DNA from 4 places in the Psychrobacillus sp. FSL K6-2365 genome. Region 2 is predicted to be linked to each of the others. Evidence: riboswitches for the same ligand, from Rfam matches in the RefSeq annotation. Region 2 holds a riboswitch; each other region holds the start of a gene.
The links. Region 2 has a riboswitch for S-adenosylmethionine ahead of metA (homoserine O-acetyltransferase MetA). Riboswitches for the same ligand answer to the same signal wherever they lie in the genome.
Positions count from the first base shown of each region.

Region 1 (8,319 bases), 1.1 Mb from region 2:
CAAAAAAAAACAGACACCCGAAGATGTCTGTTTCCTCAAATAATATTATTATTTTACTGGTACTACCGATCCGCCCCACTCGCTTAGGATGAAGTCTTGAATTTCTTCAGATTTCAATGCTTCTACTAAAGCTTTAATCTCTTTATTGTCTTCATCACCTGAGTTTACAGCAATGATATTCACATATGGAGATTCATTAGATTCTTCAATTGCAATAGAATCTTCTAATGGATTGATACCAGCGTCTATTGCGTAGTTAGAGTTGATCAATACTGCATCGCCTTCTTCGTTTTCATATAACTGAACCATCAGTGCTGATTCATAGTTAGCGTCAAATTCAAGATTTTTAGGATTATCAACGATGTCTTTCACTTCAGCTTTTGTTTTGTCAACACCATCTGCTAATTTAATTAGTCCTTTTGCTTCTAACATAGCAAGAATACGACCGTGATCTGCAACAGAGTTACTCATTAGAATTGTTGCACCTTCTGGAAGCTCTTCAATAGAACCGTATTTTTTAGAATATAAACCGATTGGTTCAATATGTATTTCACCAGCGTTAGCAAAATCATATCCAAAATCAGCTTTTTGTGACTCAAAGTAAGGGATATGTTGGAAATAATTCGCATCCAAGTCACCTGAATCTAAATCTTTGTTTGGTAATACATAATCTTGATACGATTCTACAACAAGTTCAATTCCTTGTTCTTCAAGAATTGGTTTAACTTCTTCTAATATAACTGCATGAGGTACGTTCGATGCACCTATTACAAGTTTACTACCCTCTTCTTCTCCGCACGCTGCAAGTGTTAATGCACTCACTGATAATAAAGCTCCAGCTAATAACTTCTTCATTTTCAAATCTCTCCCTTTTTACCTATGTTTTCTATGTGATCGAGTACTCTCGTTTACACCTATTATCGTTTATCTATTTTTGTAGTAATTAAATCGCCTATCCACTGAATTATAAATACCATGATTAATATTAGTATTGTGGCAACAAGTGTTACATCTGTTCTACCTCTTTGGAATCCATCTAAGAATGCTAGCGTTCCTAGTCCCCCAGCACCGATAATACCGGCCATAGCTGTATAACCAACTAGTGAAATCCCCGTAACCGTAATACCTGATACTAATGCGGGCATAGATTCTGGCAATAGAACCTTCCAAATAACAGTAGAAGTTTTAGCGCCCATCGATTTAGCTGCTTCTAGTACTCCTTTATCAATTTCTCGTAGAGCTATCAACACCATACGAGCGTAAAATGGAGCAGCTCCAATAACTAAAGCTGGGAATGCAGCATTTGGCCCACGCATTGTTCCAACTAAAAACTTCGTTAATGGGATTAATAAAATAATCAAAATAATAAATGGAATGGAACGGAATATATTAACGAAAGCTCCTGTTAACCAGTTCGCTAACTTGTTCGCCCATGCTTGATGAGGACTAGTTAAGAAAAGTAAAAGACCGAGCACTAGCCCAATAATTGCTGTCAGTATAGTAGATACTGCAGTCATATATAATGTTTCAACGGTTGCTTCCCACATTTTTGGCCAATCAACATTAGGAAATAAATCATTAATCATTGTTGATCACCTCTGTATTTACTTTTTGTTCATGTATATAGCGGATTGCCTCATCCACCAATAATGCATCTCCTTCTAGTTGAAGGATTAAGGTACCAAATGCGCCATTTTGTGTATGCGAAATATTACCTTGGACAATATTGACTTCTAAATCAAATTGCTTAATAAGTCTCGACAATATTGGTTGTTCTGTTTGCTCTCCAACAAATACTAGCTTTATCAGCTTGCCATTTGGATATAGCTCTTTTAAATGCTGTATTGTTTGTATTGCTTTATTGGAATCACTTACTTGCGAGACAAAACGTTTTGTAATAGGTTGTTGCGGGTTTTGGAATACATCTAGTACTTTTCCTTCTTCTACTACATGACCTTTTTCCATTACTGCAACACGACCGCAAATCTTTTGAATAACCTGCATCTCGTGGGTAATCAAAACAATTGTCAGCCCTAATTTTTCATTGATACTAACTAATAAGTCTAAAATTGAGTCTGTAGTTTCTGGGTCTAACGCAGAGGTTGCTTCATCACAGAGAAGCACTTCTGGACGATTGGCTAATGCCCGCGCAATTCCGACACGTTGTTTTTGTCCTCCTGATAACTGTGAAGGATAATAATGTCCGCGACCTTCTAAACCAACTAAATCAATTAGTTCCTCTACTCTTGAAGAACGTTGTGCTTGTGGAACACCAGCAATTTCTAATGGAAAAGCAATATTTTCCGCAACCGTTCTTGACCATAACAGATTAAAGTGTTGGAAAATCATACTTACCTTTTGTCTTACTTGACGAAGCTTCACTTCATTTATCTTAGTAATATCTTGATTGTTGACGATAATTTGACCCGAAGTTGGCTTTTCTAATCCATTCAATAATCGAATAAGTGTACTCTTTCCTGCACCACTGTATCCAATGATGCCGAAAATTTCACCTTTCTTTATGTCAAGATTCACCTCTTCAACTGCAACGATTGTACCTTGTTTCGTGCTAAATTTTTTCGAAACATTATTTAAACTAATCATGGGAAACTTGCCACCTTTCTACGAAATGCTCAATTGCCTATCTATCTTCAAGAAATATTGTATGAATTTTTAATCCTGCATTTTAAAACTACTCAATGAGTCAACAGTTACTATGTAAATACATATACTTCCCATTTCTATCTAAAAAAACCCTCCTGCAAAAGAGCAGAAGGGTTTTAAGTTATTTATTTTAATAACGTTCATCCATTCTCTCATTTCCCAAAGCAACAGCTTTGCGTGATTTGGCACCATTTCATTTACATGACGGTTGCCGGGCTTCATAGGGCACTTCCCTCCACCACTCTTAATAAGAGTAACACTATTTAATTTGTTGGTATATCGAATGTTATCACACGACTACTTGCTCGTCAATACTTTTTATTGTCTCTAATATAAATGGAACTGATTGAAATGCATATATCTTTTTATATACAGTTCCACCTTTAGCGATTATCAGGCATGGTACGCTTTCAATATGATAATCCATTGCAAAATTCTCTAGATAGTTAATATTTGCTTGGCCAATTGAAAAAGGCATCATCTCTTGTACAACTTGCATCATCTTACTTGCAACTTGGCATGTTCCACATAAGGGTGTATAAATATAGAACATTGTAAGCTGTCCACTGTTCTTATGGTCGTTCCACTGTTCAAGTGTCCATTCATTCACATTACATCATCCTAAAGTAAATATTGTCTCTTCACTTTTATATTAACACTTTTTAATATAGATGCCAAAACTTTGAACGGTGTAGTCGCCACTTCACAATACATTGGATTGGTATATAGATGAATAGCTTCAGGGTATTCTTTCCTGACGATGGAGCGAATTTGCTCGCCTGATCTATCCGCATCTAAAAACGCATAAATAGGAATACCGTCGTAAGGACTTAAAATCTCTTCTAGCTTTACATTGGATATCGTTCCGTTTGTACAAATAATTTCTGTTGATTCATCAAGTAATTTTAAAAGCTTTAATTTATCTGATCTTCCCTCAACTATAATTATTTTTTCACTAAAGACAATAGCCATTCAGCATCTCTCCCAACTATGCCCTTTCCAATATTATATGAAAAAAACGCCGACATTAAGCGGCGTTTTCATAATTATTCTGAAATTAATTCTTCGTATTTTTCTGGAGAAAGTAAACCATCGACTTCCGTTACATCAGCTGGCTCTACAACAATCATCCATGCATTTTCATAAGGGGATTCGTTTACATATTCAGGGTTATCTTCTAATTCTGTATTTACATCTACTACTTTACCGCTTATTGGTGCATACAGTTCAGATACAGTTTTTACAGACTCTACACTACCAAATGGATCTCCTGCTTTAATATCATCTCCGACTTGTGGAAGCTCGACAAACACGATATCTCCAAGCTCTGATTGTGCAAATTCAGTAATACCGATACGGATATTTCCGCCTTCAGTCTTTACCCATTCGTGCTCTGCTGAGTATTTTAAATCTTTAGGTGCGTTCATATATATACCCCTCTCCATTAATAATACATTCATCTACTATATTCACATATTTTTATAGTAAAAACAAGTGACTTTAAGAAGTCTTCCAAACATCCTCAAACTGTTGTTCCTTGAAGCCTAGCGTTAATTTTTCACCATCAAAAACAACTGGACGTTTAATAAGCATTCCATCAGAAGCAAGCAAGGCTAATTGCTCATCTTCTGACATCGTTGGAAGCTTGTCTTTTAGACCAAGTTCTCGATATTTCATACCAGAAGTATTAAAGAATTTTTTGAGTTCTAAGCCACTTACTTCGAACATTTTTTGAAGCAAATCTTTAGTTGGAGGATTTTCAGCTATATGGTTGTCTATGTATTCTATATCATTGTCCTTTAACCATTTGCTCGCTTTTCTACACGTTGTACATTTAGGATAGCCATAATATTGAATAGTCATGTTGTACCACCTTTTTCTTTTTATCATACATAATAGTGTAAGAGATGAGCAATCATTTTGAACGGTGACTAAGGATTCAACCTCGAATTAAGAAATTAAGACTCAAAAAAAATGCCCACCCTTTAAGTTCAAAACCTGTTTCCAACGTTTCCGAAATGCTCTGGACTAACTTGTTGCTATATTATTGCCGATTGAATTTTTAGTGATGCTGGTTGGTTGTGACGTCCGTCACAACCAACCAGCATCATTTTTTTCGGTAATTTTATGGCGCTTATCTGTCCGTCGCTCTTCTACAACTTCTAGAAACACGTTAGTGCATTTTTGGATAACTAGAGAAAAGCTACTTTCCTATTCATGGAGCAGGCCCCCGAAGATACAATTTCGGGGGCTCTAACGCTACTCTATACGATAGATACCGTCTATTTTTATGTCGTATACTTTTTTATTAGTTGAAGAAATCCATAAGAAATGCCCTAATTAAAAATTTTTGATAACAAATCCAGAGCCTCTACATTGCATGCAATCCTCTGTATTCTATATCAACAGGAAGACTGATTTTATATACTCAAGATGCATAAATATCCTTATATCTAATGAATGATTTGGTCTTAATTTATCTTTACTTGCTCTCACCTATTGTTTACTCGCTCATTTCTGTGGCTTACTTGCGGTCGTAAACGATTTACTTGCTCTAGGCCTATATTTACTTGCGGACTTTTACCTTTTACACGCGGAGTGGATAATTTTACTAAATTTCATTACTCATTCACAGCCAAAATCTGTAGAATTGAATGACTAATAGTTGCTTTCCACTCAATTTGTCGACTGCAATTGATAGTGTCTTTAGATGCCCCTGCATATTTAACGTGTTTTTCATAAAGGCTTGATTTTAATTGATGAATAATGACTACACACTTAATTGATTGTAGTGGAAAGCGGCGACTCCAGCAGGATAAGCGAGAAAGTCGAGACCCACAGGGAGGATTCATAAATACGAAAGATTTAATACATCGTGTGTCGTTAATTTGTGAACGGAATCCCATTGTCCCGAGGAGGCTCGGCCTCGCCTGCGGAAAGCGTCCGCTTGCAACGAAAATCAACTGTATTATTATTAATTAGGGATAAATAAAAAAGCCGATCTACTAGAATCGGCTTTTTCGTTTATTTGATTAAAGAACGTATTTTTCTGCTTCGATTAGTTTAACGGATGCTTCTCGTTTTTTCTCAATAACATTGTATGGTGTGTAGCGTGTTAATTTACGTAAAGCGGAAATCATCATACGTTGATTATCTCCATCTACAGATGCAATAAGTGTCTCTTTTGCTGCCTGTTCGATTTCAATAAAAGCTTCTTGTGTGAAGATTTGTGTATAAAGAAGTTTTTGTGCTGCTTTTTCTTCTCCATCACGTCCAATTGCTTTTTCTGTACGTAGAACTGCTGATTCCATTGCAAATAAGTTATTTGCTATGTTAGCGATGTTCACAAGTACTTCTTGTTCTGCTTCTAACTTTGTACCAAAAGGTTGTGCAGCAAGACCAGCAACTAGAATGCCAATTTTCTTCGCATTAGCTACTAATACTTTTTCTTGTGCAAGAGCTTCCGTACCAACCTCTTCTGGCATCATCATTAATAGCTCTTCTTGTAAGCCTTGAGCCTTTTGAAGAAGTGGTAATTCACCTTTCATCGCTTTTTTCAGGAATGTTCCTGGAACGATTAGGCGGTTAATTTCATTTGTTCCTTCGAAAATACGGTTAATACGCGAATCACGGTAAATACGCTCTACTTCATACTCTTGCATAAATCCATAACCACCATGTAATTGAACAGCTTCATCAACGATATAATCTAGAACCTCAGATCCTACTACTTTGTTGATAGAACATTCAATTGCATATTCAGCGATTGAAGCAGCAATTGCTTTGCCGTCTTTTTGCTCTTCTGCACTCAATTGACTCATACGCTCTTCAAAATAACCAACAGTACGGTATATTAAACTTTCAGTTGCATACAATTTAGATGCCATAGTAGCCAGTTTGTTTTTCGTTAAATTAAAGGAAGAGATTGGTGTCTTAAATTGTTGACGCTGATTTGTATAAGAAATTGCTAATTCTAATGCGCGTTTAGATCCACCAATTGTACCTACCCCTAATTTATAACGACCAATATTTAAGATATTGAATGCGATAATATGACCGCGACCGATTTCCCCTAATAGGTTTTCTACAGGAACTTGAGCGTCCTCTAGGATTAGTGTACGAGTAGAAGAAGACTTAATCCCCATTTTCTTCTCTTCTGCCCCAACAGAAACTCCAGGGAATGTTTTTTCTACGATAAATGCAGTGAATTTGTCTCCATCTACTTTAGCGTAAACAACAAATACATCTGCAAATCCAGCATTTGTAATCCATTGTTTTTCACCGTTTAATACATAGTGTGTACCTTCTGCATTTAATTTCGCAGTAGTTTTTGCTCCTAATGCATCTGACCCTGAACCTGGCTCAGTTAATGCATAGGCAGAAATTTTTTCACCTGATGCTGAGTTTGGAAGATATTTTTGTTTCTGCTCTTCATTACCAAAAAGAACGATTGGTAATGTACCAATTCCTACATGAGCACCGTGTGTTATAGAAAAACCACCAGCTACAGACATTTTTTCTGCAATAAGTGCAGAGGAAACTTTGTCTAAGCCAATTCCGCCGTACTCTTCAGGAATATCAGCTGCAAGTAAGCCAAGGTCTCCCGCTTCTTTTAATAAACGTACAGAGTGGTCAAATTCATGATGTTCCAAGTTTTCTACTACTGGAAGTACCGAATTTTTTACATACTCTTCCGTCGTTTTCGCAATCATCTTTTGCTCATCATTAAAATCCTCTGGTGTAAATATGCGACTTGCGTCTAAGTCTTCAACTAAAAATGCTCCGCCTTTAATTGCATCTTTTAATTCGTTCATGTATATTCCCCCTAGTTTATATTTTTTTTAAAGTAATTCGAACACTCCAGCAGCTCCCATTCCACCACCGATACACATTGTAACAACTCCAAATTGCTTTCCTTGACGTCTCAATTCACTCATCATTTTCAATGATAAGATAGTTCCCGTAGCTCCAAGTGGGTGGCCTAATGCAATTGCTCCACCGTTTACATTCACCTTTTCCATATCTATACCTAAGTGACGAACAACTTGAATAGATTGAGAAGCAAATGCTTCATTGATTTCCCAAAGATCAATGTCTTCGATTGATAATCCTGCAAGTTTTAATGCTTTTGGTACCGCTACAATTGGTCCGATTCCCATTACCTCTGGTGGTACTCCCCCAACTGCAAATGAACGGAATTTCGCAAGCGGCTTTAATCCTTGTGCTTCTGCAACTTCACGATCCATGATTAATACAGCACCTGCTCCATCTGAAGTTTGTGAAGCATTACCTGCTGTTACTGATCCGCGAACATTGAATGCAGGACGTAATTTAGCAAGTGTTTCTACTGTAGTTCCTACACGTACACCTTCATCCATTTCAAACATGAATTTTTTCTGCTGTGCTTTATTGTTTTCGTCTACAAAATGCTTTATAACTTCTACTGGGACAATATCATCATTGAACTTTCCTGCTGCAATTGCGGCTGCTGCTCGTTCATGTGATCTTACTGCAAATGCATCCTGATCTTCACGACTAATACTATACTTAGTTGCCACTTGTTCAGCTGTGTGGCCCATTCCCATGTAGTATTGAGGGGCTGTTTGTGCTAGATGTGCGTTCGGACGAATCGTATTACCCATCATTGGAACCATA
Region 1 is NZ_JBBOOO010000001.1:3,053,465-3,061,783, forward strand. Features, by position in the region: gene MKY29_RS15300 (MetQ/NlpA family ABC transporter substrate-binding protein) at 49-855, opposite strand; gene MKY29_RS15305 (methionine ABC transporter permease) at 918-1,586, opposite strand; gene MKY29_RS15310 (methionine ABC transporter ATP-binding protein) at 1,579-2,604, opposite strand; SAM riboswitch class I at 2,814-2,918, opposite strand; gene MKY29_RS15315 (thioredoxin family protein) at 2,954-3,274, opposite strand; gene MKY29_RS15320 (toprim domain-containing protein) at 3,286-3,636, opposite strand; gene gcvH (glycine cleavage system protein GcvH) at 3,711-4,091, opposite strand; gene MKY29_RS15330 (arsenate reductase family protein) at 4,165-4,527, opposite strand; gene MKY29_RS15335 (acyl-CoA dehydrogenase family protein) at 5,697-7,478, opposite strand; gene MKY29_RS15340 (acetyl-CoA C-acetyltransferase) at 7,506-8,319, opposite strand, start outside.
Region 1: it holds a riboswitch for S-adenosylmethionine, as region 2 does, so the genes downstream of both, MKY29_RS15310 (methionine ABC transporter ATP-binding protein) here and metA (homoserine O-acetyltransferase MetA) in region 2, are expected to answer to the same signal.

Region 2 (8,319 bases):
ACTTTTTCAGAAGATATTACAGGTCTTGATGTCCTCCATTATGCTTTTCAAAAGATTACGGAGTTACAAAAGAAAATGATTCAGATGGAGCAACAAATGACAACCTTAAATTCAGAAGGGATGGAGCACCTGCTACAGCAATACGGAGAAGTACAAGAACAATTTACACTTTTAGGCGGTTATACAATGGAGTCTGAAATTGAAAAAGTAGTGCAGGGACTTCAGTTGAACCAATTCGTAAACCAATCATTTGCTAGTTTAAGTGGTGGCGAACAAACAAAAATAATGCTTGGGAAAATTTTACTGTCAAATCCAGATATATTATTGTTGGATGAACCGACGAATCATTTAGATTTATTTGCAGTTGAGTGGTTGGAACAATATTTGGTTAACTATTCAGGGACTGTTGTAATCATTTCGCATGACAGATATTTCTTAGACCAGGTCGTAAACAAAATTGCAGATTTAGAAGAAGGTGAGCTTTCTCTTTATCATGGAGATTATTCTTCCTTTATTTTAGAGAAAGAAGCTAGATTAATGCGTGAGTTCCAGGAGTATGAGGAACAACAGAAAAAGATCAAAAAAATGAAGGATGCAATAAGACGACTTAGACAATGGGCAAATGAAGCGGTTCCACCAAATCCAAAGTTATTTCGTCAGGCACGTAATATGGAAAGGGCACTAGAGAGAATGGTAAAAGTTAGAAAACCTTTAATCGACCCGAAAAAGATGGAGCTTTCCTTTGAATTTGCTTCTAGAAGTGGAAAAGAAGTAGTTATGATGAAAAATGTATATAAATCATTTGGAGATAAAGCATTGCTAGAAAATGCACAGCTAAATCTATACTGGAAGGACCGAGTTGCGATAGTAGGTCGAAACGGTTCTGGTAAATCCACTATATTAAATCTTCTGCGTGGAGAGATACCTATTGACAATGGAGAAGCTCGGTTAGGTAGTAATGTCCGGGCAGGTTATTTGTCGCAGCATTATGAAATTCAGGATCCGAAGTCTAGGCTAATTGATGTATTTCGAAGTGAGTTAAATGTGGTCGAGGGAGATGCACGACATATTCTCGCAAAATTTATGTTCTATGGACCAGATGTATTTAAGCGAATAGGTGATTTAAGCGGTGGTGAGCGCATGAGACTTCGGTTAGCACAGCTCATGCATCAGGATATTAATCTCCTAATTCTTGATGAACCGACGAACCATTTAGATATTGAGTCTAGAGAAGTACTTGAAGATGCTTTAGCTGATTTTGATGGAACTATATTGGCCGTATCACATGATCGGTATTTTTTAAATAAATTATTTCCTAAAACTGTCTGGTTAGAAAAAGCCCAGCTCACTACATTTGAAGGACCATATGAGTGGGCTAGAACAAAATGGGAGGAAATGTATTCTAAGCGAGAAGTAGAAGATGTTTCAGAGAAAAAGACTAAAACTAAACAACCAACAAGGGAACGTGTAAAAGAGCGAACAATCGATGAAGAAATTTCTTGTTTGGAAAGTGAAATTTCATATTTAAAAGAAAATGCAAAAATAGAAACTGATTGGGGAATTTATGAAAAGCTTATCGAATCTATTCAAGCAAAAGAAGAACAACTTGAAATCTTATTGGAGGAATGGATTGGTTAGGAAGTATTAGAATTACTTATAATGATTATGACCACCTTTTAAGAAGGTGGTCTCTTTTGTGAGATTTCAAGTCAGGTATCTCAAATTGGAAGATTTATTTTTAGTTCCTTTATTTTCATTAATAATATGTTTGAAATCATCATCTGCAGAAAATATGATAGAAAGGTAAATAAGAAGGTATTTCACCGAAATTTGTTTTTTTGAAGAGTAAGTTATTTTTCATGCATTAATATTCTCTCATTGTGCCGATATAATAGTATAAATATACTTATATATGGAATATTCATATCGGAGCATATTCAATACATAGAGAAGGAAGATGAGTAATGCGTAAATCTATAAAGTGGAAAATAATTATTGCTGTTATGGCTCTAATTATTGTAAGTATGGCACCATTAATAACCATTAGTACGAACACTATTAGTAAAAAGATGGAAAAAGACTTAATTGATCAAAGCCAAGTTATAGTTCAAGAAATGTCAACATCAATTCAGAATTATTTAGCTACATATGAAAAAGGGCTTATTCAATTATCAACTTCAAATGATATTGTAGATTTTCATAATAGTGCTAAAGCAACTGATGGAGTTTTAGCCAAGAAATTAGAGAAACAATTAGATACTAAATTTAATGAATTTGTTTCATTATATGACGCTGTAGCTTCAGTCTACATAGCTTTACCTGATAAATCGATTGAAATTATCCCAGAAGCAGACCTAGGAGCAGATTTTGATCCTACTTCAAGGGAATGGTATTTAAATGCAGTTTCAAATAAAGACAGTTTCAGCTGGTCTAAACCTTTTGTAGATGCTTCTACTGGAGAATATGCAATTTCTGGTGCAAAAGCTGTTATTAGAGATGGCCAAGTGGTTGGTGTATTAGCCATTGATATTCTATTATCCAAATTAACAGAAACGTTAGCAAACAATGAGTTAGGTTATGAAGGTTATCCAATTATTGTGGATGCAGATGGTAATGCTATAGTTCATCCCACTTTATTTGGTGAAAACATATCTGAGAATTCATCAGTTAAAAAAATGCTATCTAGTTCCTTGGAAAGTGGAAATGTGACTGACGGAACGGAGAGTACTAATACAATTACTGTATTTACAACTTTACCAGAATTGGATTGGAAAATAGGAGCTGTTTATGAGGAAAATAAGATAAACGAAACAGCAGACAGTATACGTACAATGATAATAATAATTGTTTTAGCCATTGAGGCAATCATATTTATCGTATTATATTTCATGATTAGCGCTATTTTAAAACCAATCGGCCAACTAAAAAAATTAATGGATTCTATTGCTGATGGAGATTTAACTGTACAAGCGAATATAGGGTCTAAGGACGAAATTGGTCAACTTGCTACAAACTTCAACAAAATGTCTAGCAGTATGAATGAAATTATTCAGGTTGTAAAAGAGTCCGCAAATAACGTGCAGTCAAATTCTGAAAATTTAAGTGCTGTAGCTGAAGAAACAAATGCTTCTGCGGAACAAGTGTCATTAGCTGTTAGTGAAATTGCAGAAGGTGCATCTAAATCAGCAGAAGATGCTGGTGAAGTAACAGAGAGTTCCGTGCACTTAAGCGAGCAAATCAATCTCATTAACGAAAAATCAATAACGATGACTGATATAGCTACTAAAGCAAATTTAATGAATACAAATGGTCAAAACCAAATGAGTGAATTGAAAACTTCTTTCCAAAACTGGGAGTCTAATCTTACCTCCATGTCTACATTGTTTACAACTTTAGAAGTTAGAGTAAAAGCGATTGGCAGTGTTATGGAAACCATTATGGAAATCTCATCACAAACGAATCTCCTCGCACTGAATGCAAGTATTGAAGCGGCCCGTGCAGGTGAGCATGGAAAGGGCTTTGCGGTCGTTGCGGATGAGGTGCGAAAGCTTGCAGAACAATCTGCTAAAGCCACAGAGGAAGTAAAACAAACTATTACGGAGCTACAAAGTGAATCCCATATTGTAGGGGAGCAAATGACAGACACCATCAAAACATTCCGCGAACAAGGTTCTGTTGTAACTGATACTGAGTTAACATTTAGTGAAATATCAATATTGATGAATAGTTTACAAACATCTATTGATGCAGTTTCAGCAGAAATTGAACAGGTTTCCAACTATAAAGATCAGGTAGTAGATACTATTCAAGTGATGGCTGCAACTTCAGAACAAACTGCAGCAGCCTGTGAAGAAGTGAGTGCGTCTTCTGATGAGCAGTTACGAGCGATTCAGTCGGTTGCTGCAGCATCCGAGACCTTAACAGAGCTTAGTGATAAACTTGCGGAAGCAGTAAATCGTTTCAAAGTTTAAAAGAAGTTGAATTATTGGAAAACACATGTTAATATTCTTTAATAAAGAACATTATAATTTAATAACTCTTATCAAGAGAAGCAGAGGGACATGGCCCGTTGAAGCTTCAGCAACCTCTGATTTATCAGAAAGGTGCTAACTCCTACAAGATATAATTTCTTGAAAGATAAGAATCGAGAGCAAAACGTTCACCCTCTTTTCTTATATAAAGGAAAAGAGGGTTTTTAAATTTAAGGGGGAGTACTATTTTGCCGATAAATATACCTAAACAATTACCAGCAGCTGAACTTCTTAAAAAAGAGAAAATATTTATCATGGATACCGATCGAGCAATAACTCAAGATATACGTCCATTAAACATAATTATTTTGAATCTTATGCCTGAAAAGGAGAAAACCGAACTTCAATTGTTACGATTATTAGGGAATACATCACTCCAAGTAAATGTGACTTTTTTACATATGGCAACACATGATTCCAAAAATGTTAGTAAAACTCATTTAGATACTTTCTATACGACTTTTGAGGATATCAAACACAGAAAATTTGATGGAATGATTATTACAGGTGCTCCAATTGAGCATTTACCATTCGAGGATGTTAATTATTGGCCTGAAATGACTGAAATAATGGAATGGTCCAAAACGCATGTGACCTCTGTTCTTCATATTTGTTGGGGAGCGCAGGCAGCGCTTTATCATCATTATAGTATTGGTAAATTCGACCTACCCAAAAAATGTTTTGGTGTATTTAGTCATCGGTTATCCGATCCAACCATTCAATTAGTACGAGGATTTAATGATGAATTTTATGCACCTGTATCTCGTTACACGGCTGTGTTATACGACGAGATTAAACAAGACCCTCGACTGATATTGCTTTCCAATTCGGAAGATGCAGGTGTTTTCCTAGTAATATCTAAAGATAAAAAGCATATTATGATTACTGGTCACTTAGAGTATGATGCAACAACACTTGCAGATGAATACCAAAGAGATATATCAAAAGGTGTGGAGATTGATGTTCCAGAAAATTATTTTCCAAACAATGATCCATCACAAAAGCCAATGAACTCATGGCGGTCACATACACATTTGCTATTTTCCAATTGGTTGAATTATTATGTTTACCAAGAAACACCTTATGAATGGGAATAACTTTACAAAGTTGGTGTAGCTATGAATATTAGGTGGAAAAGAGAAGAAATAATTTTTGAAACATTGTATGAAGCCGATGTTTGGGCCGATTCTTTAGCAAATGAAATTTACGGAAGAATTTACGATGGATATATAACCTCAGACTACAAAATTGCTTATTCTCTTGCTTTTAGATTAGCTTCGATAGACACATTTAGAGTCAATACTCAGCAGGATGGATTAAATATATATAAAGTATGGGTGACTACCTAATCTGAAAAATAAGATTCAGGATTGAAGATGAGAGGGTAAGGTTCCAGTCAACTCGTAATTTAGAGAAAGACTGGGTGCTTTTACTTTTAGTGGAAAATTAAAACAACCTGAGTTCATCTAAATATAGACTCAGGTTGAAAATTGTTATTAAATTTTAGGGTTTCACACTCCATTTATTTGTTGAAATGGTGTATATTCCAAATATCAGGTGTTTCAGAGCCGATATACCAAGCAGCTGCTCCACCTAAGTTAAATTGGTTAGCAAGGTCTATACGAAGTTTGATAGATTGTTTATCCTCTACCCATATTTGGTGCTTATCCCCGTTTGCAGTAAATTCCACATAATTTTGCTGGGTATTTTGATCCCAAACTTTTATAAGATTTTTTGAAGAGATAATTTGTTCAACCTCACCCATTGTACGGTCGATACTTTTCACTTTTTTTGTCGTTAAATTAGTAATCCATTCTCTTGTGTAGAAAGGTACCGCCAAGATAATCTTGTGAGATGGTACGTCTTCCAGTAACAGTTCAATACCTTCTTGAACCCATGGCATAGAAGCTACAGACCCCGCTATTGGACTACCTCCCCAATGCTCATCATACCCCATCATAATGATATAGTCAGCAACCTGACCTAACGCATAACGGTCTATACTGCCAGACCAAAAAGGATCCTTGTTTTCGCGAGTAACGTCTACAGATACTTTAATTCCGTGTGGATGAAGAGCGTTTTTAAGTTCGGTTACGAAGCGGATAAAATCTTGCTTGTTTTTCGGATCGATGTTTTCAAAGTCCACATTTATTCCATCGCTTTTTGTTTGAACTAAAGAATTTTTAAGCGTTGACACTAATTTTTTGCGTTTTTCAGGATTACTTAATACCAAGTCAGTTAAAACTGGGTCGAATTTATTTCCAATTAGGGGCCAAACTTTCTTGCCTTTGTTATGTGCATCTTTCAGATAATTTGTGTCAGCTGTAATTAAAACAAAATTACCTGTGTTATTTAAAGTATACCATCTTGGTGACACCACATTTAAATTAGAGTGCTTCAATTGTTGTGAATAATTTTGCGAACTTCCGTTATACTTCCATCCCATTACGATTCGTTGCTGGTTCGTTTGTTTTAAAAGTGATTTATTAACCCAGCCTTTTTTACCACCCAACAACTGAATTTGTACGTAATAATCGGGAATGTTTAATTTTTGACCGACAATTAGGTTTGAAGATTGTAGTCTGTTCAACTTAGTTAAATCATTTATAGTTACATTGAATTTTTCAGAAATCTTCCATAAAGTATCACCATTTATAACAGTATATAGTGTATGTGTTTGTGGAATTATTAATTTCTGTCCAATTCGAATTTCTGCTGAAGATAGCTTATTTGTCTCTTGAAGTGCACTAAGTGGAATCCCGTATTGGTTTGAAATTTTCCATAATGTATTTCCAGGACTTACAGTATGCACTATAACGGTAGATGAGTCTCCTGATGCAGTAGATAGGACAGGGAATTCTTCTCCTTTTTTTAAAGTGGTGATAACAGTCGAACCTTGTTTTGGTAAACTTAATACGCTAACGTTATCTATTTGAACAGTCCCCACTGTAAGTGAACTACCAGTGGCTGTACTTTGTATAGGGTGAGAGCTTAGAAATAAGACAAATATAATAAAAATAGGAAGTACTTTTTTCACTTAAACCCATTCTCCTCTAGTTTGAAAGTAGTATTATAACTTTCATATATTACTATGTTTATAAATTAATAGATACAGGTACTTTGTGGTAAGTTCACCAATACAAAATGGGCGACAATAAGAAATGCTTATTAACATGCGGAATCTGTGAAATGCCCACAAAAAAAGCCAACTTCCAAATAAGTTGGCTTTCAGCTTGAAGACAAAAGTATTTTTATAAACTGCTATGAGTAATAATAAATATCTTTAAAGAGGTTGCTTTATCTAAATAAAAGTATTTATAGTGGAAACCTTTAAGGAGTTGTTTATAAGGCAAGGACCACCACGAAGACTCCTGTTGGAACAACTTGACCAATGTCTTTGCGACGAGTAACCGCAGGAGCATATGTTTTCACCGTGACGAGGAGGCTGAAGCCAAGCCCACGGAAAGCGAAGTGGTGGTCCTTGCAGATTTTAGTATACAACTCTATGCACCAAAAATTGAGTTTCTCTACAGTCTGAAAGCCAACTTCCAAATAAGTTGGTTTTTACTTTTTCCTATATATTAACTACGTTGGTCAGATATGGTTGCATTATTATTAGCTGCACTAAGAGCTTGAAGATTATCATATGGTGGTCCGGAAGTTGTACCGGCAAATAATACTATATCAAACTCATTCATTGGAATACCCCATGAGTTGCCCACAAAAGTAGTGAAAGCTCTGTCTACTAAGAAAGCGCCTTTTGTGTTATATACTACATTATTATCTATCTCGCCAGTTACATTTGGATTAATGTATATCCCGGTTCGTAATGAATAAAACGTATTTCCCTCAACGACAATGTTTATCCCGCCTTGTGATACTACTGCCCGGTTTACAACCCAGTTTGACATTGGCAATGCTTGTGGTGGACCAAATATCGTATTATTTAATAAGTTTGTATTTGTACCACCAATTTGGATGAATTCCTTTGCATATGGAATATCACTAGTTATTGTTAGACCGTTAATTGTAGTATCAGTTGCAGTAATTAATAAGGCTATAATATCTGCTTGAAGAAGAAGAGTTGTTCCAGGTTCTCCTAATAAGGTTATTCCCATTTTGTTAACTAAAATTTGGGAAGTGATTGGATATGTGCCACTTAAAATATGCACGGTTCCTCCAGGATTAACAGCTGCAATTCCATCGGTAATAGTTCCAAAAGGATTTGCAATACTCCCATCTCCTCCAACTGCTCCTGCACTTACGTAAATATTGTTTGGATCAACAA
Region 2 is NZ_JBBOOO010000001.1:1,927,875-1,936,193, forward strand. Features, by position in the region: gene abc-f (ribosomal protection-like ABC-F family protein) at 1-1,638, shown strand, start outside; gene MKY29_RS09225 (methyl-accepting chemotaxis protein) at 1,965-3,971, shown strand; SAM riboswitch class I at 4,037-4,144, shown strand; gene metA (homoserine O-acetyltransferase MetA) at 4,220-5,128, shown strand; gene MKY29_RS09235 (hypothetical protein) at 5,150-5,380, shown strand; gene MKY29_RS09240 (LysM peptidoglycan-binding domain-containing protein) at 5,554-7,068, opposite strand; gene MKY29_RS09245 (hypothetical protein) at 7,613-8,319, opposite strand, start outside.

Region 3 (8,319 bases), 1.3 Mb from region 2:
AGAAGAGGGAAAAGGCTTCAGTTATTTGATGGAGAAACTACAACAAGAAAGATTAGTAGTAGCAATTTCCGCCCAAATTGCTTCAGAGGATATGCTAGAAATGACAATGGAGTATATAAAGTCTCGTAAAGCTTTTGGAAGGCCCATATCATCCTTTCAAAATACCCAATTTAAAATAGCCGAAATGGCAACAAAAATTGAGCTTGGAAAATCATTTTTGGAGTCATTAATTGAGGAGCATATTGCAGGTAAAGAAGTAGTTACTAAAGTATCGATGGCCAAATATTGGCTTACCGAAACTGCAAGAGAAATTTCGATTGAATGCATGCAATTGCATGGTGGATATGGTTATATGGAAGAGTATAAGATTGCAAGAAGATATCGGGACATTCCAGTAGCTTCTATTTACGCCGGGACAAATGAAATAATGAAAGTGATTATTTCTAAGAACCTAGGTTTATAAGGTTTGTTTGACAAAAGTAGATTACATCAAAAATAAAGCGTGACACATTGGATGATTATTTCAATGTGTCACGCTTTATTAGATTCATCTCAAGTATGTGTGCTTAGTTCCCGGCATGTCTCCATTGTGTAGGTGTTCCTGCTTTTGGACAATTAGGGAATGTAGCTCCTTCTTCTAATTCCATTTCATCGCCATCCTCATCTATATATGTGCCAGATTCAGTTACTGGTTCACCAGAATTGTGATGATGTCCTTCTGCGTGTTTCCAATAAGTTGCTACTTCCGATTCTGGACAAGAAGGGAATTTATCGCCCTTATTTAATCTTTTAGTAATTCCGGCCTCACATGTATAGGCTCCACTTTCTTCTACTACCTCATCTGTTGCATGTTCGTACTGTTGATTTCCCATTTTAAATACCTCCTTCATATTATATAACCTCTACAATCTATTTACCCAGCACAGAATGTCTAAAACACGAAGGGTATATCTAAGTAGGTTTAATATTCTTTTGTTTAGGGAGGTACAAGTAAAGCAAGATAAAAGCTATAATTGTCTTAATTTAGTGAGTTCATTGATCTATACTTTATAAGATTAAAATATTCCATATGCCAATGTTTAAATGTGTATTCCTACTTTCTCATATTGTTTTGAAGCAATTTCTAGCGCTTGTTCAAAATCAGCTATTAAATCATTAACATTCTCTAATCCGACTGAAAAACGTAGTAATCCATCTGTTATTCCGCGTTTATCTCGTTCCGACTTGGGCATCGCGGCGTGAGACATTTGAGCTGGATGGGAGAGAATGGATTCTACTCCGCCTAAACTTACCGCAAATACAGGAATTTTAACGTTTTCAACAAATGCCTTAGCGGTGGATTTATTCGGTAAACAGAAGGAAAGGACAGCACCAGCACTACTCGATTGCTTGTTATGCGTTTCGTATCCTGGATGAGTGGAAAGTCCAGGGAAAAAGACATTCTCCACCAAATCATGCCGATTTAGATAGTTTGCAATTTTTTGGGCAGACTGAGCGGATTTTTCAAAACGGACATTTAATGTTTTGATACCTTGAATGAGAGAAAATGAATCTTGCGCACCTAAAATAGCACCAAATGAGTTTTGGATAAATGCTAAACGCTTACCTAACTCCTCGTCTTTTATAACCGCAAGTCCTGCAATAATATCGCTATGCCCAGATAAAAATTTTGTTGCACTATGTAAGACGATATCAATTCCTAAATCTAATGGACGCTGATATAACGGTGTCATAAATGTATTGTCTAAGAAGGTTAAACAAGCATTGGATTTTGCAAGCTCCACGACAGCGGTAATATCAGTAATACCTAAGCATGGATTCGAAGGGGTCTCGATGTAAATCAGTTTTGTATTTGATTGCATTGCACTTGCAATTGCTTCCACATTCGTAAAATCTGCAAAACTGTGCTCAATACCAAAACGAGGCAATACTTCTGTAACAAAACGAAAGGTTCCACCGTATACGTCTTCTGTAATAACGATATGATCGCCTGAAGACAAAAGCATAAATGCAGAAGAAATTGCCGCAATTCCTGATGCAAATGCCAATCCTCTAGTCCCCCCCTCTAATTCAGCAATCGTTTTTTCGAGTGCGTCTCTTGTAGGATTTCCCGATCGACTATAGTCATAAGGTCCAAAATCATCAAAGCTTTCTTGATGGAAAGTGGAGGATAAATAGATAGGAACATTTACAGATCCAGTTTTTATCTCCGAATCTCCGCGTGTAGAGGCAACAATTATACTAGTCTCCAACGACTCTTTGTAATCACTCATTAATTATGACCTCGCTTTCTAATGTATTTAATACTTGTTTTAAATCTGCGATTAAATCTTCTACTTCTTCAATCCCAACCGAAAAACGAAGGAGACTATTATCAACTCCTCGTGCATTCCGTTCCTCTTCAGGTATATCGGCATGTGTTTGTGTAGTAGGATACGTGATAAAGCTCTCTACACCACCAAGACTTTCAGCAAATACAATCAGTCTCAAATTCTTTAGGAAAGGAGCCACCCATTCGCTTTTTTGTAAACGGAAGGATAACATTCCGCCAACTCCTGGATATAACACATCCTTAACAGCAGATTCCTTCTTTAAAAATTCAGTAATTCTTTTTGCATTTAAATCATGCTGCTTCATACGTAGATGAAGTGTTTTTAATCCTCTTATTAACAACCAAGAATCGAAAGGAGAAAGGACAGCGCCTGCAGCATTATGGTTGACTTGCAGTTGTTCACTTAGATCAGTACCTTTTGTTACCACCAATCCTGCAAGTACATCGTTATGTCCCCCAATATATTTTGTGCCACTATGGATGACAATATGGGCACCCAATTCAATAGGTCGCTGTAAATAAGGGGTTAAGAATGTATTGTCTACGATTAACAATAGATTATGCTCTTCTGCTATATCCGCAAATAGCTGTATGTCGATTTTCTGCATTAAAGGGTTAGTGGGTGTTTCGATAAATAAGGCTTTTGTATTTTCTGTTATTAATGCTTTTACTTCTTCAGCTGATTCAAATTTTGTATAAGTAGTACGGATATTATATGAATCTGCGTACTGGTTGAATAATCGGTATGTACCACCATACAAATCATCAGGAGCAATTAACTCATCTCCTGACCGAAAAAGGGATAAAACCAATTGTATTGCAGCCATACCAGAACTACAGGCAAAGCCAGCATCTCCACCTTCTAATTTTGCAATTCCTTCCTCTAAAATAGCTCGTGTCGGGTTCTTAGTTCGTGTGTAGTCGTATCCTGTAGACTGCCCAATCCCATTGTGTTTGTAAGCTGTGGAGAGATAAATAGGGGGATTTACCGCCCCGGTTTTTTCATCACTATGATTTCCCAATTGAACTAACTGTGTATCAATACTGTTTTTTGTCATAAGTATTCATCCTTTACAATTAAAATAAAAAAGAGGATTCTCTAATAAGAAGAGAACCCTCAAGTAAATATCGAAGTTTGTCTTCTTATCTTCAAGACGTCATACGTCTATTGGAATTAGCACCATACCTAAGCGTGGCTGGTTGCTGAGACATCTAAGGGCCAATCCCTCCGTCTCTCTGGATAAGAAAAAATATATGAAATTATCAAAATTTTAAATTTAAATAATCTTAACACTTAGTGGCTATTAATACAATACGTTTTTTTGTTTCAAGTTATGACATAAATGTCAGTATTAAAACAATTACTCCGAGTATTAAAGATATCCATCCCACAACTAACTTGTGAGAATAAGCTAAAGCTACGAGCCCTAATAGAACTGCACCTGCACCTAGCCAAAGGGGAGCATAAAAGAAACCAAGTACCCCTAAGACTATACCTAACAAACCAACCCATAATCCTGTAGAAGAATCCAACATCCACACCTCCCATCCTATAATGTAGGAACACCAAGAAGAAAAGTCCCTTTACATATTATATGAAGGGTATAGAGGAGGGGCATAAACAATCTGCAGATTCATTGCAGAGATAGGCCATTATGCTGGTCTTTTATTAAATAGACAAAATATTAGAATGTAGCTTAAAATTTGTTATAATTACAAACAGACCCGTTGGTATGTTAGGAGGAAAAATAGCTATGGATACTAAATCACTCTTGATTGAAACTGCTACAATTCTTTTTCAGGAAAAAGGTTACAAAACTGTAGGACTCAATGAAATTTTAAAAGCTAGTAATGTTTCAAAGGGTGCCCTTTACCACCACTTTCCAGATGGCAAAGAAGAACTCTTGATAACTTGTTTACACGCTCTAAAAGAAGACATAACCACAGATATTGAAGCTATTTTTAGTAAGCATCTTACAACTAAGGACGCCATAATTTCAACGATTGATACTTTAATAAATAGCTTTGAAAAAAGAGGTACTATTACTGGCTATACATTTAGCAGTATTGTTAGTGAAATGGCAACAATGAGTGAACCAGTTCGCAAAGCGTGCAGTGAGTTATATGAAAATATTGAACGCATCTACTGTGCTAAGCTATTATCCGATGGCTTTTCGGATGAAACAGCTGCCTCTGTATCGTTATTGTTGACTGCTTCGATTGAAGGGGCCATGATGCTTTGTTTAACGAAACAATCTACGAATCCTTTAAAAACAATTGCAGAACTATTACCGAACTTGTTGGAGAAGCTATAAAAATGGAATTTAAAGCGAAGGTCTTTACTAAACTTTGAGAGGAAGAAAAAAATGCATCAAGAAAACAGACTACCAAGAAATGCAAAGGAAGGCCTATTATTCGGCACAATTATCTCAACACTTACGGTTATATTCATGACCTCCTTAAATATCATTCTCTCTTTTGGAGAATTTAACGGAGAAGTTGCTTTAACCATCTTAAAAGCGCTACCGATTATTTGGGTTATTGTTATGATCATTGAACCAACTATTTTTGGGCGTATTGCAGAAGCTTTAGTTAAAAAATTCACTAAGCCTACGGATAGCTTCAACTCCAAAATTTTATTCCGAATTCTTTTTACCGTATTAGGGATGTCTGCAGCTATGACACTTATTGGTGATATTGTAGGAAATGGCTTTAGAATGGAAATCTTCAGCAACTGGTTAACGAATTGGCCGCGTAACTTCGCAATCGTACTTATTGCAGAAAGCTTAGTAATTCAACCTATTGCCCGTTTTGCAATGGTAAAATTACATGAATCTCAGGATGGCAAAGCTCAAGCAGAAGCTGTTGTAAGTACAAAATAACTAACAAAAACGCTCAGACATATTTTGTCTAAGCGTTTTTTCTTTTCACTATAACTAAAACATCAGCAGACATTGTTCAATGTCTGTTTCTATTTTCCACCCAGTAGGTCAAATAATCCTCCTGCTATACTGCCTTCACCTTTTGAACCACCACCTGGTGTTTGAGGGGCAGCAGCAAATACTTTACTAGCTAATCTGCTAAATGGAAGTGATTGGATCCAAACGGTACCAGGACCACGAAGGGTAGCGAAGAATAATCCTTCTCCACCAAATAAGGCTGTTTTAACTCCCTTGACCATTTCGATATTGTAATCTACATCCGCAGTCATTGCTACGAGACATCCAGTATCTACTCGTAAAACCTCTCCTTGCTGTAGTGATTTTCTATGAATAGTTCCCCCTGCATGCACGAAAGCTAGGCCATCACCCTCAAGTTTTTGCATAATGAAACCTTCACCACCAAAGAAACCTGCACCTAGCTTACGTTGAAATTCAATGCCAATCGTAACCCCTTTAGCTGCTGCTAGAAATGCATCCTTTTGACAAATAATTTTTCCGCGGTATTGGCTTAAGTCCATAGGAATAATCTTTCCAGGGTAAGGTGATGCGAAGTAGACATGTTTTTTGCCACTACCAGTATTGGTGAATGTTGTCATGAATAAACTCTCTCCAGTAAGCATACGTTTACCTGCACCCATTAATTTACCCATAAGTCCGCCACTGCTACCACCCGATCCTGATGAGCCATCGCCGAAAATAGTTTCCATTGAAATACCGTCTTCCATCATCATTAAGCTGCCTGCTTCTGCAACAACAGTTTCTTTTGGATCCAATTCAATTTCTACAAATTGCATATCGTCTCCATATAGTTTGTAGTCTATTTCATGGTTATTCATAATCTTGCTCCTCCCAAATTGTTATTACCCAATTATACGATATGAAAGGTAAAAAGTTTCATTCTAAAAATTCAAAATTATTAAAGGTATTTACAAATAATTATCGAATGTATTATTAATGGAAACGTTTACATTTTAAAGTGAAAAGAGGGAATAGAATGAAGTTAACAAATTTTATTGATGGGAAATGGCAGGATGTTGGTAGAACGGAGTATACCCCAGTGTTTAATCCTGCGAATGGGGAACAACTTGCAGAGGTTAAGCTATCTACAATGGAAGATGTGAATATTGCAGTGGAAGCCGCAGTGAAAGCTCAAAAAAAATGGGCACTCGTTCCTGCGCCGAAACGTGCAGATTATTTATATGAGATTGGTAGAATAATGAAAGAAAAGAAAGAGCATCTAGCTCAAGTATTAACAAAAGAAATGGGAAAAGTGATTGAAGAGGGACGTGGAGAAGTACAAGAAGGTATTGATATGGCATTATATATGGCTGGAGAAGGTCGTCGTTTGTTTGGTGAGACTACTCCATCTGAACTTGCAGACAAGTTTGCGATGAGTGTCCGAGCACCTATTGGGGTAGTGGGACTCATTACTCCTTGGAACTTTCCGGTTGCCATTGCTACTTGGAAATCATTCCCTGCTATTGTTGCTGGAAATGCATTCATTTGGAAACCGGCAACGGAAACTCCTATGATGGCATATGAAATGGCTAAAATCTTTGAGGAAGCTGGTTTACCACCTGGAGTTGCTAATGTTGTTTTTGGATCAGGTTCTCAAGTAGGTACTGCAATGATTGAGCATCCGGAAGTGAAAGTTATTTCATTTACTGGTTCTACAGAAACGGGGAGTAAAGTCGCTGAGCTCGGTGGTCGTCACCTAAAAAAAGTTTCCCTCGAAATGGGTGGGAAAAATGCAGTAATCGTCATGGAGGATGCAGATCTTTCATTAGCAGTGGAAGGTATTTTATGGAGTGCCTTTGGAACTGCAGGACAAAGATGTACGGCATGTAGCAGAGTTATTGTGCATAAAGATGTAAGAGAAGACTTAGAGAAAATGCTTCTCAAACAAATGGAAAAACTAACGATTGGCGATGGATTAGATGAAACGGTCAAAATCGGCCCAGTTATTAATAAAAATGCTCTGGAGAAAATCCATTCCTATACAAAAATAGGACAAGAGGAAGGGGCGACTCTCTTAACGGGAGGAACAATTTTAAATGAGGCAGAGCTAGCAAAGGGGAATTATTATGCTCCTACTCTTTTTACTAACGTGACACCGAATATGCGAATAGCGCAGGAGGAAATATTTGGTCCAGTAGTTTCCTTGATAGAAGTGAATTCACTAGAGGAAGCAATTAAAGTAAATAATGGAGTGAAGTTTGGACTATCCAGCTCCATCTATTCAAGAGATGTCAATAAAGTATTCCATGCACAGCGTGATTTGGATACTGGGATAGTTTACGTTAACGCAGGAACAACTGGAGCAGAAATCCACTTGCCTTTTGGAGGAACAAAAGGGACTGGGAATGGCCATCGGGACTCAGGGGTAGCAGCATTAGATGTGTATACAGAATGGAAGAGCATATATATAGATTACAGTGGGAAATTACAGCGTGCACAAATAGACACTCAAGTAATAGGGGGATGATTACATGATAGTTGCTGTATTAGGTGCAGGGTTAATGGGAAAGGAAGCAGCTCGTGATTTAGTATTAAGCCCGAATGTGGAAAAGGTTTTATTATGTGATTTAGATGTGGGACAGGCAAAAATGTTTAAGGAAAGATTGCAAAATTCCAAAATTGAAGTATTAAGACTTGATGCAAACGAGGACGATAGTATACGAAAAATAATGAAGGAAGCGGATGTAGTAATAAACGCATTATTTTATACGTTCAATGAAAAAATAGCTAAGCTTGCTGTAGAAGTAGGGGTACATTCTATCGATTTAGGTGGGCATATTGGAGGGGCGACAGATAACGTCTTAATACTTCATGAAAAGGCAAAAGCAAAAGGAATTACGCTAATACCTGATTTAGGTGTTGCTCCAGGAATGATCAATATTTTGGCTGGATATGGTGCTTCCAAACTCGATGAGGTAAATACTATTCGATTGTATGTCGGAGGAATTCCAGTTGAACCTGAGGGTATCTTTGGCTACAATATCGTCTTCTCATTGGAAGGAGTTTTCGATCATTATACAGATGCTT
Region 3 is NZ_JBBOOO010000001.1:635,821-644,139, forward strand. Features, by position in the region: gene MKY29_RS03265 (acyl-CoA dehydrogenase family protein) at 1-463, shown strand, start outside; gene MKY29_RS03270 (hypothetical protein) at 567-872, opposite strand; gene metC (cystathionine beta-lyase) at 1,080-2,273, opposite strand; gene MKY29_RS03280 (methionine biosynthesis PLP-dependent protein) at 2,266-3,390, opposite strand; SAM riboswitch class I at 3,473-3,579, opposite strand; gene MKY29_RS03285 (C4-dicarboxylate ABC transporter) at 3,665-3,865, opposite strand; gene MKY29_RS03290 (TetR/AcrR family transcriptional regulator) at 4,087-4,647, shown strand; gene MKY29_RS03295 (DUF2798 domain-containing protein) at 4,699-5,214, shown strand; gene MKY29_RS03300 (TIGR00266 family protein) at 5,304-6,110, opposite strand; gene MKY29_RS03305 (aldehyde dehydrogenase family protein) at 6,269-7,759, shown strand; gene MKY29_RS03310 (saccharopine dehydrogenase family protein) at 7,764-8,319, shown strand, end outside.
Region 3: it holds a riboswitch for S-adenosylmethionine, as region 2 does, so the genes downstream of both, MKY29_RS03280 (methionine biosynthesis PLP-dependent protein) here and metA (homoserine O-acetyltransferase MetA) in region 2, are expected to answer to the same signal.

Region 4 (8,319 bases), 2.3 Mb from region 2:
AAAGCATGTACTTCACCTTTTTTAAGATGAAATTCCGCTTTTTTCAAGGCATTAACTTTTCCAAATGATTTATCAATACCCTTCATGGAAAGAAAAGAATTAAGCATGAATTTCTCCTTTCTTAGAAAAAGCCGCCCTATTAAAACAGGACAGCTTAATTTTTTTTATCTGTTTTCTTCTAATCCTTTTAATTCATCTGTGTAACCCTGATCACTTGCTCCCCAACCTTCAATATAGTCACTTAGTTCACTAGTCGTTACTGTTTCTGCCGGTAATTTAGATGCATCAACAAAAACTGGTTCTAATACGACTTTTTCTTCTACATTCCCACCGTTAATTTTTTGGTATAAATAACGGACTTGAATACGACCGATATCCTTAGGATCTACTGCTGCCGATGCAACCCATGGACTATTGTCATTTTGAATCATCTGTAAATCTTCATCACTCATATCGATACTATATACCTTAATATCCGTACGTCCTGCTTGTTCTATCGCTCTAACTGCACCCTTTGCAAACTCGTCCCAAGCAGCCCAAACTGCAGTTATTTCACCTTTATTTGGATATTTTTTTAATACCGCTTCCATTTGTGATTGAGTGTCTAAAGCTGTATTTTGCGTGGCTGCACCGAATGTTGCAATTTCTTTAATCCCTGGATTCTCTCCTAGAAAATTCTCATACGCTATTTGTCGTCTTTCCATCGGCGCAAAACCTGCTACCCATATTTTTACGATATTCGCATCACCATTTGAATCTACCGCTAGCTTCTCTAGCGTCATTTTAGCCATTTTTTCATCACCTTGTTCTAAAGAGGTTACCCCTTCGACTTCTACTCCTGCATCAAATGCGACAACCGGAACCCCTTTTGCTACTGCATTCTCTACTCCTTGGTTCAGTGCTTCTTTTGTACCGTGATCTATTAATATACCGTCTACTCCTTGATTCACCGCGGCATCTAAATTGGAGGCCATTTTAGATAAATCCCCTTCAGAAGTAAACACTGTTACATTTCCACCAAATTTCTCTACCTGCTCTTTTACACCTTCAATATATTGAGCTGAAAATGTCCCTAAATTTTGTTGCATAACTAATGCAATTTTTTTACCAGTTAGCGGATGTTCTGAAGCCTCTCCCTTACTGCTAGATGATGTACTTGCTTCTCCTTCAGCTTTTGGTTGACATGCACCTAACAATACTCCAATAACCAAAATCGTGAATAACAACCAATACTTATTAGTTTTCATTAATTTTCTCCTTTTCAATTGATTTCGCTAATTGAGCGGAAATATTATCACAATAATCTGGATAAATAATTCCTTTTTCCGTTATAATGGCAGTGATATATTTAGCTGGTGTCACATCAAAAGCAGGATTGAAAACTTTTGTATTTGATAGAGCAATAGACTTGCCGTTAATAAGTGTAATCTCCTCTGCCTTCCTTTCTTCTATTGGAATTTCTACTCCATTATTTATGGATAAATCAAATGTAGAGGATGGTGCTGCCACATAAAATGGAATTCCATATACGAAAGCAAGAATAGCTAAGTTAAGAGTTCCTATCTTGTTTGCTGTATCTCCATTTTTTGCTATCCGGTCTGCACCAACAATAATTGCTTCTATTCCCTTTGCACTTATTGTGTGTGCAGCCATACTATCAGTTATAAGTGTCACATCGACTCCTGATTGCTGCAGCTCCCACACTGTCAGCTTGCCCCCCTGAAAGACAGGTCTAGTTTCACATGCGAATACTTCAAACTCTTTGCCAAGTTCCTTTCCTAGATGAAACGGAGCTAAAGCAGTACCATACTTTGCAGTGGCAATAGAACCCGCATTGCAAATGGTCATTACCTTGGTTTTATCACCTAGTAAATAAAGTCCAAATTCACCAATATTCCGACAGGACTCCTCATCTTCTTTGTGAATTACTATTGCTTCTTCAATTAATATCTGCTTTGCATCCGAAACACTATCTACTAAACTCACTATTGTCAACAAACGGTCAAGTGCCCAAACTAAGTTGACAGCAGTTGGCCGGGATTCACCCAAATATGTTGCATCTTTTTTTAGTAATGCTAGAAAATCTATCATCGAATTTGTTTTATAGCCCTGGGCCTCAATAGCTAATCCATATGCTGCCGTAATACCAATGGCAGGGGCACCACGAACTTTCAAGGTAATAATCGCCTCGTAAACATCTTTGAGTGCTTCAAGTTTTATATAGACAATTTCATGAGGAAGTTTCTGTTGATCTAAGACTACTAACTGCTTACCATCCCACTTAATCGATAATGGAATACTCATAAATAATTTCTCCTAGCAACTCAATTACTGCATCTATTGAGTCTATTTCTTGACGACTCACTATTAATCTTTCTCCAGTTTTTAGAGTTTGTTTTTTTAGTAAAATTCGTTTCTTTTCGTTTTCAATATTGTCCAAGTCTTTCACATGTGCGAGTCCAATTGTTCTACGAATAAGCTCACAGCCTGCGAATCCTAGTGAATCATGGAATATTTTTTCTAGCAAAAATGCATTGTATCCCTCTATATCTTTAAATGAATCGAATTCACTCTGTTCCAAAAAACCTGCAAATTTAGTAGAAAAAGTGGTCCAAGTGTTTCGTATATGACCATGTATGACATCACGTTGTTTGCCTTCTCTGGTAATAGATTGGACTATTAAATTTGCTAAAAACAATCCTATATCAAAACCAATAGGACCGTAAAAAGCAAACTCTGGATCGATCACTTTAGTTTCTACTTCACTCGCAAAAACACTTCCTGTATGGAGATCTCCGTGCAGCAAGGCTTCCGCTTCGGTTAAAAAACTTCTTTTTAATTTTGCCACTTCAAGCTTTAATAATTTGTTGTTCCAGATTGCTTCTACTTCGACTTGTAATGCAGGTTCAAAGTCATTTGTTTCATGGTCAAAAAAAGGATCGGTAAAGATTAAATCCTCTGTGATCTTACACAATTCCGGATTTGAAAATTCTATTACAAGCGCTTTTTTCTCAAAGGGGTGAAGAGCAAAATCAGAAGTATGATAAAGTGTTAGAGCTAGGTAGTTCCCTATATCTGTCGATAATTTAGGGTAGGACTCACCTTTTATCAATCCTTCACGTACGATTGTGAGATGAGATAAATCTTCCATGACTGTGATAGCTAAATTTTCATCCGTTTCATAGACTTTTGGAACTAGATCGGCAGCATATTCTCCATGTTTTTTTAAGGCACTAGCTTCAATTTTTGCCCTTTTTAGAGTTAGCGGCCAGCTTTCCCCTATTACTTTTGCATAGGGCAAGGCCTGTTTAATAATAACTCCACTGCCACTCGTTTGATCTGTTATAAGAAAAACATAATTTAGATTTCCATCACCAATTTCTTCGCAAGTTAATTTAGCTGTATTCGGGAACAAAGATAATTCGCTTGCTAGAGAAATTGCAGATTCTGGTGTTAATAATTGATATTGTTTTGTCGCTACTACCGCCATTTAATTCTTCCTTTCATTCTCAAAATAAAAAACCTCTTTCCAAAAGAAAGAGGCCAAGAATAAGAGATTCTGAACCTCTTATCTCTCAGAAAGTAAACTTTCTGATGGAATTAGCACCGTGCCTTACGGAATCTTACATTCCGGCGCATAAAGCGCCCCGTCTCACAACGGTATTACGGTCGGTTGCTGGGCGTCATCGGGCCATTATCCCTCTGCCTGCTCTTGATAAGAGTGCGGTACAAGTATGATGTTTGATTAGAATCCTAGCATAATAGAAAAAGTTATGTCAACAGTATTTTGAATATATATACTTTTTAATTTTCTTGTTGACAGAAGTTTTATTGCATGGAATAATCAATATAATTTATTAAACATCAACTGAATATTTTTCTTATTTAGAGCAGGTGGAGGGACAAGCCCTATGATACCCGGCAACCGATTCATTTTTGAACACGGTGCTAATTCTTGCAGCCAAAAGGCTGAGAAATAAGAAGTTGTTAAACTATTAACCTCTTCTTATTTGAAGAGGTTTTTTATGTTATCTGGTCAGCGCTAGTCTGGGCTACATAGGCGCTTGCGCATTTATTTTAGTTAGGAGTGAAAAAATGAGCGGAATCACTGCGCACTATCAACTATATGGAAAATCTGGCTCTTTTGAAAAAAAGGCAGAAGATATTGCACTTGGATTGACTATTGGTTCTTGGACTGACTTAGCTTTGTTAGAACAAGAACAGTTAAAAAAACATAAAGGAAATGTAATATCCGTTACCGAATCCAAGGATATCCAGCACCCCTTTCACCCTGAAAAAATAAAAGCAGAAATTAAAATATTCTACCCTGCTGCAAATTTTTCTACTGATATTCCAGCAATATTAACAACGGTCTATGGCAAACTATCCCTAGACGGTGAAGTGAAGTTATTAGATTTAGAATTCGATACGAATCTTTTGTCCCATTTCCCCGGACCACGCTTTGGCATTAAGGGTGTTCGAGAAAAATTAGGAGTTTATGAACGTCCGCTAATCATGAGCATATTCAAAGGAGTCATTGGAAGAGACATAGAATATTTAGCAGAACAACTTAAACAACAGGCATATGGTGGAGTTGACCTTGTAAAAGATGACGAAATCCTATTTGATAATCCACTAACTTCTTTTGAATCACGTATTGCTACTGGACGAGAAGTATTGAGACAGGTGTATGAAGAGACAGGACATCGTACTTTATATGCAGTAAATTTATCAGGACGTACATTTGAATTAAAAGATAAGGCCAAAAAAGCCCGAGAACTTGGGGCAGATGCACTTTTATTTAATGTTCATACTTACGGATTAGATGCCCTTCAGATGTTAGCAGAAGACGATGAAATTCAATTGCCACTTATGGCACATCCAGCTTATAGTGGAGCATTCACTTCCTCAGCATATTATGGAGTTTCAACATCACTTGTTCTAGGAAAACTTACTCGTTATGCAGGAGCAGACTTTTCATTATTCCCTTCTCCTTATGGCAGTGTTGCACTAGAAAAGTCTATAGCTCTTTCTTTAGGTGAAGAACTAACAAAAGCCAGTAAAGTTAAACAAAGCTTTCCAGTTCCATCTGCAGGCATTCACCCGGGTCTCGTACCCCTTTTAATGAATGACTATGGAATCGATAGCATTATTAATGCTGGAGGTGGTATACATGGTCATCCAGCCGGTGCAACTGGGGGCGGTTTGGCTTTTAGGCAGGCAGTAACAGCTGTTTTAGAAGAAATTCCATTAGTACAAGCAGCAAAACAACATAGTGAGTTAAAAACTGCACTTGAATTATGGGGGTTATAATATGAGTAAACTTGTAGTTTTTTGTGACTTCGATGGAACTATAACCAATCAAGATAACATTATGGCAATCATGGAAAAATTCGCTCCACCCGAATGGACTCCAATTAAAGAGGATATTTTAAGTCAACGTATTTCCATACGAGATGGTGTAGCAAAGATGTTCTCTCTCCTCCCTATTGAATCAAAAGATGAAATTATTTCTTTTGTACTTGAACAGGCTGTCATCCGCGATGGTTTTAGTGAATTTGTATCTTTTACAAAAAATCATAACATCCCACTTTACATCGTAAGTGGTGGTATAGACTTTTTCGTCCATGAACTACTAGAACCTTTCAGGCCATTTGCAGGAGTTTATTGTAATGTATCCGATTTTTCTAAGGATACAATTCACATTGAGTTTCCACATAGTTGTGATGAACAATGTACTAGCCAAGGATGTGGTTGTTGTAAACCATCTATTATTCGTACACTTCTTGACCAAGATGCTATGAGTGTTGTAATTGGGGATTCCATTACCGATTTAGAAGCGGCAAAATTAGGAGATATCATTATTGCAAGGGATTTCTTAATCGAAAAGTGTGAGGAATTAAATATTCCCTATGAACCTTTTGAAAACTTCCACGATGTGATAGACATTATGAACGCTAGGTTAGGCGTGAAATTATGACATTACAAGATAAATGGGATGAACTTGCGGACATAAAAGATGAACTCGCTGCAAGAGATTGGTTTATGGGAACTAGTGGAAACCTCGCTATTAAAGTACGTGATAATCCTTTGGAGTTTCTAGTAACTGCAAGTGGTAAAGATAAAAAAAAGAGGACATCGGAAGACTTTTTGCTTGTTGATGCTACTGGAAAACCAGTAGAAAATACTCCTTTAAAACCATCTGCTGAAACATTACTCCATTGTGCAATATATCGAGAAACAAATGCTGCTTGCAGTCTTCACATCCATACAGTTGCAAATAACGTTATCTCTGAGTTGTACGGTGATAAAGGTTCAGTAGATTTTCAAGGCATTGAACTCATTAAAGCTTTTGGTATGTGGGAAGAAGATGCAATACTCTCCATACCAATTATTCCTAACTACGCTCATATTCCCAAACTTGCGGAAGTGTTTACAACTTATATTTCTGCTGACAAAGGAGTAATCCTTATTCGTAACCATGGTATAACTGTTTGGGGAAAAGATGGGTTTGAGGCAAAAAAATTACTAGAAGCTTGTGAGTTTTTATTTCAGTATCAATTAGCATTACACCAAATACACTTAAAATAGAAAGGAAGATTCTTGATGGCTATTATTAAAATCCAAGAAACAAGTGAAACAATTGAAGCACAAAACGAGGTAGAAGCATTTTTAGAAAGTCAGGAAGTAATTTATGAACATTGGGATATAGACAAGTTACCAGAAAACCTTCGTGAAAAATTTAACTTAGACGACGATGAAAAGCAAGAGATTCTAAAAGCTTTCAAAAGTGAAATAGACGACATCTCAACTCGTCGCGGGTACCAGTCCGCCGATATTATTTCTCTATCTGACTCTAACCCTAACCTAGACGAACTGTTAAAAAATTTCGAACGAAAGCACCTTCATACCGACGATGAAGTTCGTTATATTGTAAGTGGTCACGGTGTCTTCATCATACAAGGCAAGGATGAACGCTACTTTGAAGTTCATCTTTCACCTGGTGATTTGATATCTGTGCCCGAGAATATTACACACTACTTCACATTATCTGAGGATCGTAAAGTTGTTGCTGTTCGCATTTTTGTAACAACAGAGGGATGGGTTCCAGTTTACCAAGATGAAGTAGTAGAACAATAAAAATACCTACTTACCCTAGGAATAAATGAATAACGATAAGGTAGTCAATTACTGCTTCTGCGGCTATTTCTTTCTAAAACAAAAAAAGTGGACTCATTTTATGAATTCCACTTTTTTATGTCTATTCGGTAAATTCCTTTTATATCTCGTAATATACATCCATTAGCCTCAAAAATACGTCTCATGGGCTTGTTATTTGTATCTGTGCTTCCCACATATACCTTCGCACCAAAATTTTCCAAGAGTTCTAATGAAATAGCATGAAATATCGTTCCGTATCCTTTGCATCGTTGTTCTGGTACAACCCCAAAGTAAAACATTCTTCCCTCATCAGTAGTCCCTTGTTCAATATGTGGAATACTAATACCGTAGTTCATTGCATTTTGAGAAAAGATAAAGCAATGGTCTCGCCACTTAACACCTATTTCACTTTCAAGTGATTCCATTATTTGATTGATAGTAAATATATTATTTTTGTTAGCTGAACCACTCCTACATGAATCGTACAATGTAGCAAAAGCCAAATCAGTCATATGACTATCGGAAAGAGATTGTACTTGAAAGCTACCAGAACTTATAAATGGTCCTTCCAATGTCTTTGTGTATTCTACAATAGAAGACACTTTTTTAAACCGACGCTTGAAGATCCAGTCCTCATTCTCTTCATCTATTAATAGTGATAAATATGCTACTTTTTCTTCTTTCCACTCTGCTAATATTTTATCAAATGCAATTAAGTAATCAATGTTTGGAACATAAGATACTTTTAGTTGATCCACAAGCCAGTATTCCTGATCTTTTTTAATCAGATTGAAAAGGTTCACCTATCGATTCCCCCATGCTGTTGTTAGCTTAATGTTCGTTTTAAGAAAGCCTTTGTTCGATCTTCCTTTGGATTGTTAAAGATTTGTTCAGGCGTTCCTTCCTCAGCAATTACTCCTTTATCCATAAAAACAACTCGATCAGCAACTTCTTTAGCAAACTCCATTTCATGTGTAACTATTAACATAGTAAGTCCTGTGCCCGCTAATTCTTTCATCACCTTAAGCACCTCTCCAACCATTTCTGGATCAAGTGCGGAAGTTGGCTCATCAAATAACATAACATCTGGTTCCATCGATAGCGCTCTCGCTATGGCAACACGTTGCTTTTGACCACCCGATAATTGCTTAGGTTTAG
Region 4 is NZ_JBBOOO010000001.1:4,244,024-4,252,342, forward strand. Features, by position in the region: gene MKY29_RS21520 (sugar ABC transporter ATP-binding protein) at 1-107, opposite strand, end outside; gene MKY29_RS21525 (sugar ABC transporter substrate-binding protein) at 165-1,247, opposite strand; gene mtnA (S-methyl-5-thioribose-1-phosphate isomerase) at 1,237-2,304, opposite strand; gene mtnK (S-methyl-5-thioribose kinase) at 2,282-3,490, opposite strand; SAM riboswitch class I at 3,566-3,722, opposite strand; SAM riboswitch class I at 3,879-3,983, shown strand; gene mtnW (2,3-diketo-5-methylthiopentyl-1-phosphate enolase) at 4,096-5,313, shown strand; gene MKY29_RS21545 (2-hydroxy-3-keto-5-methylthiopentenyl-1-phosphate phosphatase) at 5,315-5,980, shown strand; gene MKY29_RS21550 (methylthioribulose 1-phosphate dehydratase) at 5,977-6,591, shown strand; gene MKY29_RS21555 (1,2-dihydroxy-3-keto-5-methylthiopentene dioxygenase) at 6,607-7,140, shown strand; gene MKY29_RS21560 (hypothetical protein) at 7,239-7,964, opposite strand; gene MKY29_RS21565 (amino acid ABC transporter ATP-binding protein) at 7,988-8,319, opposite strand, start outside.
Region 4: it holds a riboswitch for S-adenosylmethionine, as region 2 does, so the genes downstream of both, mtnW (2,3-diketo-5-methylthiopentyl-1-phosphate enolase) here and metA (homoserine O-acetyltransferase MetA) in region 2, are expected to answer to the same signal.